Linked DNA regions of Mastigocladopsis repens PCC 10914. Each later gene encodes a partner of the first gene's protein in a complex. Links are inferred from orthologs where the notes say so. Each region holds a gene or a part of one and is shown on either strand. Other genes may lie near its edges.

Region 1 (7,557 bases):
ATTGCCGCACAACACTCCAAAGTTGTATGGCTGCTGTAGGATGGCTAATTTCAACTGTCAATGGTTGGTTCGTCTCACACACACAGGGAATGTCTAATTCCTGCAAGCGTTTATATATTTGCCAGCGGTCTGCCCAATTGACCTCAACGATGTACTTTACCTGCGGTTGTAAAGTTAACGGTTTCAAGACAATCCCCCTCAAAGTGCAATAGTCTTGCAGTAAGTACGCGCCTTGACTCCCATAATTTTTTCTTTTTTGGAAGCTTAGCTTCTTACATAAGGATAACCTAAGTGCAAACTTTTCTCAGTAATTTTTGAATAAAAAATAAAATCTATAAGCGTTCTTAAACTTCCCGTATCCCAGACTCGTCTAATGCACATTTATTAAAAAGAAAGAGTATCATGAGTAACATTTTATAGATTTTTTGTGGGAACCTCTAAAGAGGGATGAAATTTCGGGCTTATTTTTAAGACAACACTCAAAAGTTTGTGATATTAATAGAGCTTGCTATCATTTTTAAAATGTTAAGATGTAGAGACTAAGCAGTTAGAAACTATAACTGCTAAAAGCGAGGAGAACAACAATGTCTGAAACGCAAACTTTGTTACGCAATTTTGGTCATGTATATGACAATCCTGTCCTTTTGGACAAAAGTGTAACCGAGCCAGTTTGTGAAGGATTTAATGTCGTATTGGCAAGTTTCCAAGCACTGTACTTGCAGTACCAAAAACATCATTTTGTCGTTGAAGGTGCAGAATTCTATTCTTTGCATGAGTTCTTTAACGAAAGCTACAACGAAGTCCAAGAACACGTCCATGATATTGGAGAACGCTTGGATGGACTGGGTGGAGTACCCGTTGCTAACTTACGCAAATTGGTAGAATTAACTTGCTTCGAGCAAGAACCCGATGGCGTTTATTCTTGCCGTCAGATGGTAGAAAATGACCTAAAGGCAGAACAAGCGGTAATTGGTGTTATCCGCCGTCAAGCAGCACAGGCAGAGAGTTTAGGCGATCGCGCTACCCGGTATTTGTACGAAAAAATCCTGTTAAAAACAGAGGAAAGAGCTTACCACTTGGCTCACTTCCTTGCCAAGGATAGCTTAACCTTAGGATTTGTTCAACCCGCTCAAAACTAACGCACTCATAATAGAGAGTCGTCTAACTAGACTGGGAAAAAAAATCTCTAAGCACTGGTTCTTAAACAACTCTAAAAAATGGCACAGAGGAAGCGTATCTACCTCTGTGCCATTTTTAATGCAACTCAACAAAAAAATATAATATTTAACCTCTAGGGTTGTTGTAGAAGATAGTTAGCAAATTTTGTTATTTACAAACATTCCTATGTTAAGAAAAGACTAAATTTGGCGTTCAGATATTGGTCAAAACTGGTTATTTCCTTATTGAGAAAAATCATCATTCTAAATAGAAAAAAGTTGCAAAAAAAATGTAGATGACTCATGATGAATGAATAAAATAAAATCTTTCAAATGAGGTGATAAGGGGACAGGGAACAGGAGATAGGCAAATACCTGTAACCTGTCCCCTATGCCCTATGTGTAAGAAAACTAAGAAAAGTTAATAATAAACAAAGTAACTCATGGGTGAAGACCCGTAAAATAATCAGGATTTATATTTTCTTACTCCAAGGCAACGACTATGCCACGCCGTGACGATATCAGGAAGATTCTGCTACTCGGATCTGGTCCAATCGTGATTGGACAAGCCAGCGAGTTTGACTATTCTGGCACTCAAGCTTGTAAAGCGTTGCGAGAAGAAGGCTATGAAGTGGTGCTGGTCAACTCGAATCCTGCCACAATTATGACCGACCCGGAAACAGCTGATCGCACCTACATCGAACCGTTGACACCGGAATTGGTTGAAAAAGTCATCGCCAAAGAACGCCCCGACGCCCTTCTACCGACGATGGGAGGGCAAACCGCCCTGAACCTTGCCGTAGCTTTGGCGAAAAATGGAGTGTTGGACAGGTACGGCGTTGAGTTAATTGGTGCTAAAATCCCAGCAATTGAAAAAGCCGAAGACAGGAAACTTTTTAACGAAGCGATGACAAAAATAGGGGTGAAGATGTGTCCTAGTGGGACAGCTTCATCTTTGGAAGAAGCCAAGACTGTTGCCAAACAAATTGGCACTTATCCCCTGATTATTCGTCCTGCTTTCACTATGGGTGGGACTGGAGGCGGTATTGCCTACAACGAAGAAGAATTTGCAGAAATGGCACAAGCAGGTATAGATGCGAGTCCCGTGTCGCAAATTCTCATCGACCAGTCCCTACTCGGTTGGAAAGAATACGAACTGGAAGTGATGCGCGACTTGGCAGATAACGTTGTGATTATCTGTTCCATCGAAAACCTTGACCCAATGGGTATCCACACCGGAGACTCAATTACCGTTGCCCCAGCTCAAACCCTCACCGATAAAGAATATCAACGGATGCGGGATATGGCAATTAGAATTATCCGCGAGATTGGCGTGGAAACTGGAGGTTCTAATATCCAGTTTGCCGTTAATCCCGTAGATGGAGACGTAATTGTCATTGAGATGAATCCCCGTGTGTCCCGTTCTTCGGCTTTAGCTTCCAAAGCCACAGGTTTCCCCATCGCCAAAATGGCGGCGAAGCTGGCTGTTGGCTACACGCTGGATGAAATTAACAATGACATCACCAAAAAAACCCCAGCCTCTTTTGAACCAACAATTGACTATGTCGTCACCAAAGTTCCCCGGTTCGCCTTTGAAAAGTTCCCCGGTGCAGAAGCAGTGCTGACAACGCAGATGAAGTCGGTCGGGGAAGCGATGGCAATTGGGCGGACTTTTAACGAGTCCTTCCAAAAGGCGCTGCGTTCCTTGGAAACCGGACGTGCGGGTTGGGGTTGCGACATGAAAGAAAAATTACCCAGCGGTGAACAAATTCGCGCCCATCTGCGGACACCAAACCCTGAACGCATATTTGCTGTACGTCATGCCATGTTGCTAGGGATGACAATTGAGGAAATCTACGAGTTAACCGGTATTGACCCGTGGTTCCTCGATAAGATGCAGGAACTGCTGGAGGACGAGAAGTTTCTGAAGCGGACACCGCTGCACCAGTTGACAGAACAGCAGATGTATGCAATTAAGCGCCAGGGATTTAGCGATCGCCAGATTGCCTTCGCGACCAAAACCACCGAAGATGAAGTCCGCGCTCACCGCAAACAACTCGGTGTGATTCCAGTTTACAAAACAGTAGATACCTGTGCTGCGGAATTTGAGGCATTTACTCCTTATCACTATTCTACTTACGAAGAAGAAACGGAGGTCATGCCCACTGATAAACCCAAGGTGATGATTTTGGGTGGTGGTCCTAACCGCATTGGGCAAGGTATTGAGTTTGACTACTGTTGTTGTCACGCCGCCTTTGCTTTAAAAGACGCGGGGTATGAAACGATTATGGTCAACTCCAACCCGGAGACAGTTTCCACAGATTATGATACGAGCGATCGCCTGTATTTTGAGCCGCTGACAAAAGAAGATGTGCTGAATATCATCGAAGCGGAAAACCCAGTTGGGGTGATTGTTCAGTTTGGTGGACAAACTCCATTGAAGCTTTCCGTTCCCTTACAAAAAGTTCTCAGCAATCAACTTGTAGAGACGCCCCATGGGGCGTCTCTACACCAATCTCCTAGCGTGTCCACCAAAATTTGGGGGACTTCACCAGATTCTATCGACATTGCAGAAAACCGGGAGCGGTTTGAGAAGGTTCTCCAAGAGTTGAATATTGCCCAACCGCCGAATGGTATTGCCCGCACCTATGAAGATGCTTTAGTTGTTGCTCAACGCATTGGTTATCCGGTGGTAGTGCGTCCTAGCTACGTGTTGGGGGGAAGGGCGATGGAAATCGTCTACTCCGATGCTGAGTTGGAACGTTACATGACTTTTGCAGTACTGGTGGAACCAGAACATCCAATTCTCATTGATAAGTTTTTGGAAAATGCCATTGAAGTCGATGTGGATGCTATAGCCGACCACACTGGACGAGTGGTGATTGGTGGTATAATGGAACACATTGAACAAGCGGGGATTCATTCAGGGGACTCTGCCTGCACAATACCTTCCATTTCTCTACCACCAATAGTTTTAGAGCAAATCCGGGCTTGGACGGTGCAGTTGGCAAGAGCACTCAATGTCGTGGGGTTAATGAATATTCAGTTTGCTGTTGTTGGCACTCAAAGTTATTCGCCCCAGGTTTACATTCTGGAAGCAAATCCCCGCGCCTCTCGCACTGTACCGTTTGTGTCTAAGGCAACTGGCGTGCCACTGGCAAAACTCGCATCCTTAATTATGTCAGGTAAAACTTTGGAGGAGCTAGGTTTCACCAAAGAAGTGATTCCAGACCACATTGCCGTGAAAGAAGCGGTATTGCCGTTTAACAAATTCCCTGGTACCGATATCATTTTGGGACCGGAGATGCGCTCTACTGGTGAGGTGATGGGTATTGACAGTGACTTTGGACGCGCCTTTGCCAAGGCGGAATTGGCTGCTGGTGAGCGTTTGCCCATGAGTGGTACGGTGTTCGTATCGATGAACGATCGCGATAAAGCTGCTGCGGTTCCTGTGGTCAAGGAATTTATCAATTTGGGCTTTTCTGTAATGGCGACGGATGGTACACGTCGCGTTCTTCAAGAACACGGCTTAGATGTTGAGTTGGTGCTGAAATTGCATGAAGGTCGTCCCCACGTCTTGGATGCAATTAAGAACCATAGAATTCAATTGATTATCAACACGCCTTCTGGGGAAGAAGCGCAAAGTGATGGTAGACTCATTCGCCGCACAGCCTTGGCTTACAAAATCCCCATCATTACCACTATTGCTGGGGCAAAAGCCATTGTTGCTGCTATTCGTTCCCTGCAAAATACAACCTTAGATGTCAGGGTTATTCAGGAATATACAACGGTTAGTTAGTAGGTTACAGGTTACAGATTATAGGTCATAGGTTGAAGATTTTCCGCCATACCTTATACTCTGTTCCCTGTCCTCTATCCTCTGTGTATCCATAAGACAGTGAGGTAGAAATTAGACAGTGACATCTTGCACTTGACTTGATTTCTCATAGGCGTAAGAACTCAGAAACGCCAGTCCCACGCCACTTGCTTCAACAGGGGAGACCCCCTATGGCGTCAGCCATAGGGGTTAGCCTGCTCTCACGGCAACTGGCGCGTTGTTGTGCGTTCTGCACTCTTGAGAAGCCATGAATGAGTCCAAGAGGTTGAATAACCATATATCAGTAAGTTATTGTTTATTTATTTTAACAATTCTTAGAAACTTTTCTTTTTCCATATACATTTATTAAAGAGCTTTATGGAAAATACATGGGGGATATATTAGGCTTGAATGACGTGGAGCAGCCACAAAATGACAGCATTAAGATCTAGTCAAAATATTCTCATAAATGTTACAATTCTTAACAAGACTCCCATAAAATAATGTTGGACTGATTACCTTCTATCTAACCGTAGATACTTGAGAAAAAGGGGAAATAGCTGTAACTTCTACCAGTTAAGAACCAAAGAAAGCAGACAATTTAGCTGCCCTTGTTTCTTGAACGCGTAAATTGTGAAATAGAGTATGGGTTCCCAGCACAACTGGGTAGACACCCAACACAAGGCATCTATCAGCTCAAGACCATTCTGTCAAACCCGTCAATACCGAAGAGTAGTGCCATGAAGACCGCCCAGACAGCCACAGACCTCGTGCGGACTTACCTGCGTGAGATTGGACGTGTGCCACTCTTATCCCATGAGGAGGAAATACATTATGGCAAACAGGTACAACGTACAACAGCATTGCACGAAGTGAGGGAGTCTCTTGCCATCAGGTTAGGTCGTCACCCGACCTTAGAAGAGTGGGCAAAAGCGACAGAACTAGAAATAGCAGAGTTGAACGAAGCAATCGCAGACGGTGAAATTGCCAAGCGCAAGATGGTAGAAGCCAATTTGCGACTCGTTGTGTCTGTCGCCAAAAAGTACATCAAGCGCAACGTCGATCTACTCGACTTGATTCAAGAAGGTAGCATAGGTATGCAGCGGGGTGTGGAAAAGTTTGACCCCACCAAAGGATACAGGTTCTCTACCTATGCGTACTGGTGGATTCGTCAAGCTATAACCCGGGCGATCGCTGAAAAAGGTCGCACCATTCGTTTGCCTATCCACATAACTGAAAAATTGAATAAAATCAAAAAGGCGCAGCGACAGATGTCTCAGAAACTAGGACGCGCCCCGACAGCTTCTGAGTTAGCTCAAGAATTGGAATTGACTCCCAGGCAAGTGCGAGAATATCTGGAAAAGGCGCGTGTGCCCCTGTCGTTGGATTTGCGGTTGGGAGATAATTACGATACAGAACTAGGGGAAATGTTAGAAGACACAGGAGTTTCTCCAGAAGAATTCGTCGTCCAATCTTCTCTATCCTATGATTTAGAGCGTCTGATGACGGAACTTACCCCACAGCAAAGGGAAGTCATATCCCTGCGCTTTGGTTTAAAGGATGGGCAAGCACATACTCTCGCCAGCATCGGTGAACTTCTTAATATTAGCCGTGAACGAGTACGGCAAATTGAGCGGGAAGCCTTAACTAAACTCCGTAAGTTGAAAGCCGATATAAATGAATATTTGGCAAGTTAGTCAGTTGTTGGTTGTTAACCACTACCCACTACCCACTAACTCATAGGGTGAGAAAATCCGTTACTTTTGGTACGGTTACACCGACTTCCAGCTTGTAATGGGACTGTTACATTAGTTTACAGGAACACAATAAAGCAAAAGCTTAGTCTCATATATCAAAGCCATCTACAACTCAAGTCACTTTGACCGCAGTTGTCGTAATCTAAGGAGGTATAACGTGAGTAACCCATCCAATCGAGTCTCAGAATTTTTTGAGAGTGAGTTAGAAACTGGCGACTCGCTGTGGCAGTATGTTAAATCCTTAAGTCCAGAGACAGTTACCCAGTTATCTAAACCCTCTTCTGCCGAAGTTTTTCAAGTGATGGAGCGTAACATTGTAGGGCTTTTGGGGCACTTGCCTTCTGAACATTTTGGCGTTAGCATCACCACCAGTAGAGAACATTTGGGTCGTCTTCTTGCTTCCGCCATGATGAGCGGTTATTTCTTGCGTAACGCCGAACAGAGAATGACTTTTGAAATGGCGTTGCAAGGTACTGAAACCAAAAACACTGAAGTTGAGTAGCGATTTTGAATTGCTATTGGAGATTTCCGATTGTTGTGTTCAGACCTATTTGGCAAAGTTACGGCAAAACGAATCCAAAACTCCTCTCTGGGAAATCCTTACACTCTCCCTCCCTTTGTCTCCAGAGGGAACTTAAGTAGCGCTGTGTGGGAGGGAGTATCTAAATTTCAAATTTAAAAATAGTTGATGCAGCCAGCTTTTAATTACAGCAATTTTCGGGTAAATAGACCACATTGTAGAGACGCGCCATGGCGCGTCTCTACAGAGATTGAAATGAGTGCAGATGTGGTTCATTGATTTGAAAACCGCTGTAAGGGGTGCTGA
Region 2 (6,648 bases), 300 kb from region 1 along the record:
CGTATTTATCCAGCGTTGACGGTAAATTTCATAAAGCGCCATACCTGCTGCTACTGAGGCATTCAGGCTAGGAGTTTGACCTTGTAGGGGGATCGACACCAAAAAGTCGCAATGACGTTGTGTCAAAATACTCAGACCTTCGCCTTCAGAACCAATTACCAAAACAATAGGACCGTTGAGTTTTACCGTATGCAGAGGTTCGCTTGCTTGAGCAGCAGTGCCATAAATCCAAAAGCCAGCGGCTTTCAGTTCTTCCAAAGCACGCTGCAAGTTCACCACCCTAGCCACGGGAAAATTTTCTAAAGCACCGGCAGCTACTTTCATGACTGTAGAGGTAATACCAGATGCTCTGCGTTGCGGGATCACCATTCCTTGAGCGCCTAACGCCTCTGCAGTGCGAATAATTGCTCCTAAGTTGTGGGGGTCAGTGATCCCCTCAGCAACAACAATCACGGGATCTGTAACAGATTTTGTCTGTGCAATCAACGCATCCAAATCAATATAAGCATACGGAGCAATTTGCGCTGCCACACCTTGGTGGTTCCCTTGGTCTGTGATTTGGTCTAAGCGCTTAGGCTCAACTTCGTCAATAATTGTGCCATTTTCCTTCGCTCGTAAAATCAGCGAGTGAAAGCGGGAGTCGTAGCGCAGACGGGAAGTAATCCAGATCCGGTTGAGACTGCGCTCATTCTCCAAAGCACTTAACACTGGATGACGACCGTAGATCAAATCCGTATCTTCTGATTGTTGAAAAGAAGTGGATGAACTGGAGGAGAAGTTACGATGTTGGCGTGAGCCTTCTGTTAGGGTGTTGGCACCTTTATCTCTGGAAGCGCGACTTGGATGAGAAATAACACGCTTTCCCTTCATTTTCAAGGGTTGCCCACTATTAGGTTCGCCAGAAGTCTTGATTTTTCTTGGTTTATTGATCATATGAGTCATTAGTAGAGCTTATAGGTGGGCGTCCTTGTTACCTCTATTTACCGAACCTACTCTACAAGTTTTGCTATTGTTGAGTTTAATTTCTCACAGCTTTTCCAGGTGAAGTTTTTGCAACAGGTCGGTTAAGCGATGGAAATCGGTGAGATACAGGTAGCCAATTAAAGTTTCTAAACTAGTTGCTTGTTGATATGTCGCGGGATCGACCCGCCTAGGGCGCCTTGCGGCAGCATTGCGACCCCGTCGGACAATTTCTAACTCGGTGTGCCTCAGATGAGGATACAGCGTCTGCAACATTTTAGCCTGGGTCTCTGCTCTGACTTGTGACACGACTAGACGATGGTATGTTTCTGAGCGCCTAGGTGGTAGCAGATAAAACATTCTGATGTACAGTTCATAAACTGCGTCTCCCAAATAAGCTAAAGCAGTAGGAGAAATTTGTTGCAGCTGTGCCTGTGAAATCTCTTGGGATAAATGCTCTTTTGTTGCCCCTAGTAGTTCATACCAAACTGAATTCTGACTGGAAGCTTCATTTGATCCATCTAGTGGGTCTTCCTCCTTCGATCTCACAAGTTCTTTTTTCCTCGCAGGCTCTATTATGGAGGCTTTCTTCGGGAAGACTTATTCGTTTACCCGCAGAATGCCGTGCAGATATACCTAAGCTTAATCACAGCTAAAAAAATTACTGCCTAAATTTTATCTTTTTTTCAATTTCTAGTTGCCATTTCTTATACTCAAGGGGCTTAAAGTGAAGTCTGAAATCTAAAAGTATCCAAAATGATTTGTCTGGGCGCTAAAAACAAGGATACTTTTAAAGCTTAAAGTATAAAGTGTAAAGTATGAAATAAATCTTATATTCAACTATGATAGCATACTGCAAGCTATCTTTGAGTCTTATACACCATATATCTTTGCTTATCTGAGAAAAATTTAAGCTATCCAGATTGGATGATCGGATAGCTATATTAAGCTCTCAGGTCAAGCAATCAAGACGACTTGGTGTTTTCTAGAGCCGCTTCAACTGAAGATTGTAGGGCGAGAAACTTCTCCAAGCGAACAAGCTTGACCGTCTGAGTGACACGGGCATTAGTAACAATTTGCAAGGTACCTTCGGAGTTTTGAGCCTGCTTAGCTAGCTGCACCAAAGCACCCAAGCCAGAGCTATCAACAAAATCGATTTGCGAGAGATCCAGAATAATGTGCTTTGGTCCCTCTTCAATCTTGCTCCCAAGTACCTTGCGAAATGTTGGTTCAGAAAAGGCGTCTAACAAACCTGTGAGGCGGAATAGCTGACAGTTATCCCGGACTTCACGAGTGCCTCTCAGGCTTACAGTTAGATTAAGTGGCTCAGCAATAATTCCCTCCTCATAGTTCTGGTGAACGCTCAAGTATAGATGGTTTTAGTGTAGATTGTCTACAACTTGCTTGGATATGGGGAATGGGCACAAGGCCACAGGGGAAGAACTGATTTTTTGCTCCCCAGATCCCCAATCTCCAGCTTTCTCCATTTTTATCCTACTTTTATCCTACTCTGGCTAATCCGGCTCGACGATCTGCTTGCATTGCTTGAACAAACTGCTCAAACAAATAATCAGCATCGTGAGGACCAGGACTTGCCTCTGGATGATACTGTACAGAAAATACTGGCAGTGACTTGTGACGTACTCCAGCAACGGTGCGATCGTTTAAGTTGAGATGACTAATTTCTACAACAGTGTTAGGTAAAGTCTCTGGGTCAATGGCAAAACTATGGTTTTGGCTGGTAATTTCTACTCGTTGTTGTAGACCCGCTGGCTGATTCAAACCGCGATGACCAAATTTGAGTTTGACAGTTTCAGCTCCGAGCGCATGACCCAAAATCTGGTGTCCCATACAAATACCAAACATGGGTTTTTGACTTCCCAGCAGTGCTTTCGTAGTTTCAATGCCTTCGGTGACAGCTGCTGGATCACCAGGACCATTAGAAAGAAAGATGCCATCTGGATTGTATTTGAGAATTTCTTCTGGTGGGGTATTAGCAGGAACAACAATGACGCGACAACCGTAACTCGCCAAACGACGTAAGATATTGCGTTTTACACCAAAGTCAATGGCAACAACAGTGAAAAATTCCTCGGAATTTTCTTGGCAAGCAGGATTAAATTCCCATACGGGGTTGGTGGGATCAGACCATTCATATATAGTTGGGGTAGTGACCTCCCGGACAAGATTCAATCCTTTCATATTAGGAGCTGCCTGTACTTGCTCCAGCAACTCAGCCTCATCCAAAATTTCTGTAGAAATGCCACCGTTCATGGCTCCAAAAATCCGAATTTTGCGGGTTAAGGCACGGGTATCAATGCCGTATATCCCGGGTATCTGGTGCTGTTCAAGGTAATCAGGTAAAGACTGTGTGGAGCGCCAGTTACTTGGGCGAGTACAAATGTTCCGAGCAATCGCACCCTGCACCTGGGGTCTACTTGATTCCTCGTCCTCTGGATTGACTCCTGTATTCCCCAATTCAGGGTAAGTAAAAACGACTATCTGACCGCAGTAACTAGGGTCGGTCAGCACTTCTTGATATCCGGTCATACCAGTGTTAAAAACCACTTCCCCAATCGTGGTTCCAGTGGCACCGAAAGACCAGCCATGATATGTGGTTCCATCTGCCAAAACAAAAATAGCAGGAATTGTGTCAGAAAGAGGCATAAGCTGTGATCTAGGATAGGGATTTGGGATGAGAAGAAAGTATAAGGTACAAGGTATAGGATAAGAGAGACAGGGAGGTTATCGGGAACAGGGTTATAGATAACAGAGGAATTGAACATGAACCCATCACCTATTCTCCATTTTCCAATTAACTCGATAGTGCGAACGAATATTATGCCATGAGTCAAGGCTTTTGGCAGTTATAACTCAATTAACTATTACTTAAGGCTCGAACACACAAAATCTTTAAACGGTAATGATCTGTAGTAGATTTCAACGCCCTAGGGCGGGTAATATTTATATTAATTATGCTTCACCTTATTTTATCCCGAGCAGCGCTCATTCTTGTGTCAACCACACTAGCGGTTTTGACTGTTGCCTGTAATAAAGAGCAACAGGTTGCCGTGACAGGTGGCGATGAGCAACCTGCGCCTACTGATAAGAGTGTCGCCTCGCCTGCTGCCACAACGCTACCTCTAAGCGCTAGTCCACAACCAGAGTCACCAAGGCAGCAATTGTCTGAGATTGAAGTGAGTTATTTTGAACAGGGACTAGACAAAGCTGTTGGCGCTCTTAGCATAAGCCAATCGGCTCAATCTGTAGAGGATTGGGATTTAGTGGCAATTCAGCTGCAAGACGCGATCGCGCTGATGCAAAAAGTGCCAGTTGATAGTCCTTATTTCACAAGCGCCCAAGCAAAAATCATCGATTACCAACGCCAGCTCAAATATGCTATACGAAAAGCCACTCTCCCCATAAATCCGCCACCACAAGCTCAACCAAAGAGGATCGTTGTTGCCGTTCCCCAGGCTTCTGTTATACCAAGTATTACCCCACCTAGTGTCACCCAACCACCAATCGCACCTGCGGAAAAACTTCAACCACCGTTGCCAAAGTCAACGCCAGTAGTGCCACTTAAACAGCAAGAGGCGTTTGCACTTCCAACAAAACGGCAAAACGAACAACAGGTGTATACAGCCCCCATCAAACGGCGAATTGGTGGTACGCCAATTATCGAAGTCACCTTCAATGGCAATCAGCCGTTTGAGATGATTTTAGATACGGGAGCTAGTGGCACAGTCATTACCCAGAAGATGGCAAATGCTCTGGGAGTGGTGCCAGTCGGAAGAGCGAAGGCAAACACAGCCAGTTCCAAAGCTATAGAGTTTCCCATCGGCTATGTGGATTCGATGGAAGTTGGTGGGGCTAAAGTGAATCGTGTAGCAGTGGCGATCGCTGGTGCAGAATTAGAAACTGGGCTTCTCGGGCATGACTTTTTTGGTGACTATGATATCACCATTAAACGCGATCTCGTAGAATTTCGTCCGCAATCGCACTCACAAGTCAATTCCACACAAGAGGCTGAATTCACTGCTCCAACTGCTCCCAAGGAGCGCCCATCTGTCTTGTATCCTTAGTGGCTCTCACCAAAGTTCTCAGTAAGCTCACTAAGATAGACAGATTAATTAGCTACCAACTTTTCCTCAGAAAATAGCAGAGACAGTAGCAGTGTTATTGAGCACCAAGATAAGTAGCTGTGTTTGCCGTCGGTATAGTACTGCATTTTCATAGAAGGCTAGGGTGTAGGGGCTAGGGCGTGCGGATTTAAGTGTTATCGGCAAGGATGCAGGGGGTGAGGATATCTCTGTTTTCTTCATACTTAACACCCCTAAAAACTGCAATTGTTAAGTATTTGCACCTTGTCTATTTCTCGTTTTTTTACTTTTTATAAAGTAAAATATTTGAGGAAGTGTGCTTGTTGGAGAAGATTTTTAAGTTCATTTAACCTTTTTTTAACCTCAACTTAACATTTAAGTTGTTTACTTATTATTAATTCACTTTTTGCTGCAACATTTGAACCCTCCAAAACCTGATACTCATAAAGGTTGGAGGGGTTCTCTATGCTATAGGTAGCTAGCAAACCTTTGCAACCGTGTCGAAGCGATTTCAGAAGACACTTTGAAGGATCATCACTCTCTCCTAAATACAGCTAAGTCCTACTTGCTCGAAGAAGTTGCACCATCAGCTAACGAGATAGACTGCAACCCAAATTCCCTATTCCATGCACTTCGAGGTCTTGGCAAATTGGGTTTGCTAGCACTAAAGGTTCCGCACCGCTGGGGTGGAAAAGAATTCAGCGAACAGACATATGGCAACTTTCAAGAACTGGTAGCACGGTATTCTGGTGCTTTAGCCTTTGTGCAAACTCAACACCAAAGCGCTGCTGGTATGCTCGTTGCTAGTAGCAACTCCTCGCTACAGGAAGAATACCTCCCCCGCATGGGCAACGGTGAAGTTTTATTGGGTGTTGGCTTTTCCCAGCTTCGGCGAGAAGGAGATCCGCTGACTGTAGCTATACCAGTACCTGGAGGATATCAACTCAATGGGGTTGTTCCGTGGGTGACGGGATGGGAATTTTTCAGCGAGTTTATTGTCGCCGCCACATTACCTGATGGTCGTGCTGTTTTCGGTATTGTACCCTTACTTGAAACACATCAAGACTCAGGAGGTGCTGTTACACTTTCAACTCCTGCACAACTAGCGGCTATGACATCAAGCAACACCGTAACTGCTACTCTGAACAACTGGTTTTTATCCGCAGAACGTATCGTTTTTATGAAACCCGCTGGTTGGATTCACGAAAACGATCAAAAAAATGTTCTCCGTGCTACATTTCTTGCTACGGGATGCGCCCTTGCTGGTTTAGATATTTTGGAGTCTGTCGCCAGCAGAAAATCTCTACCTTTTATCCAAAAAGCTTTTGATTCTCTGCAACAGGAATTGAATAATTGTCGCAACGCTGTTCGGGAAGCGCAAAATAATCCTGGATTGAAATTGTCTGAACGCCTACAATTGCGAGCTTGGGCGATTGATCTAGCAGGGCGAATAGCTCATGCAGCGGTGACTGTTTCTAGTGGTGCTGCTATTTATAGCCATCATAATGCACAACGGGTGTACCGCGAGGCGCTCGTATTTACTGTGACTGGTCAAACTCGTGCTGTTATGGAAGCAACGCTCTTG

Evidence for each region.
Region 2: the proteins of carB (region 1) and carA are in contact, whole or in part, in a solved structure (PDB 1KEE), measured with the Escherichia coli proteins. The link is inferred for Mastigocladopsis repens PCC 10914 from one-to-one orthologs.

The regions. Positions count from the first base shown.
Region 1 is NZ_JH992901.1:3,110,611-3,118,167, forward strand. Bases 1,327-5,156 are described here. They hold carB (carbamoyl-phosphate synthase large subunit), read left to right. Parts: upstream 1,327-1,659; coding sequence 1,660-4,956; downstream 4,957-5,156. In the rest of the region: MAS10914_RS32870 (Asr1405/Asl0597 family protein), read right to left, coding at 1-187; DNA starvation/stress protection protein DpsA, read left to right, coding at 585-1,139; MAS10914_RS0116000 (RNA polymerase sigma factor, RpoD/SigA family), read left to right, coding at 5,715-6,671; MAS10914_RS0116005 (DUF760 domain-containing protein), read left to right, coding at 6,889-7,233. UniProt on the Escherichia coli protein: Large subunit of the glutamine-dependent carbamoyl phosphate synthetase (CPSase).
Region 2 is NZ_JH992901.1:3,413,466-3,420,113, forward strand. What follows is about bases 1,545-4,465. They hold carA (glutamine-hydrolyzing carbamoyl-phosphate synthase small subunit), read right to left. Parts: upstream 3,628-4,465; coding sequence 2,461-3,627; downstream 1,545-2,460. Other genes in these bases: MAS10914_RS0117400 (STAS domain-containing protein), read right to left, coding at 1,926-2,327; MAS10914_RS0117410 (retropepsin-like aspartic protease family protein), read left to right, coding at 3,936-4,465. Outside these bases: 23S rRNA (guanosine(2251)-2'-O)-methyltransferase RlmB, read right to left, coding at 1-933; MAS10914_RS0117395 (Mini-ribonuclease 3), read right to left, coding at 1,027-1,509; more of MAS10914_RS0117410, read left to right, coding at 4,466-5,045; MAS10914_RS34330 (hypothetical protein), read right to left, coding at 5,112-5,285; MAS10914_RS0117415 (cyclase family protein), read left to right, coding at 5,587-6,648. UniProt on the Escherichia coli protein: Small subunit of the glutamine-dependent carbamoyl phosphate synthetase (CPSase).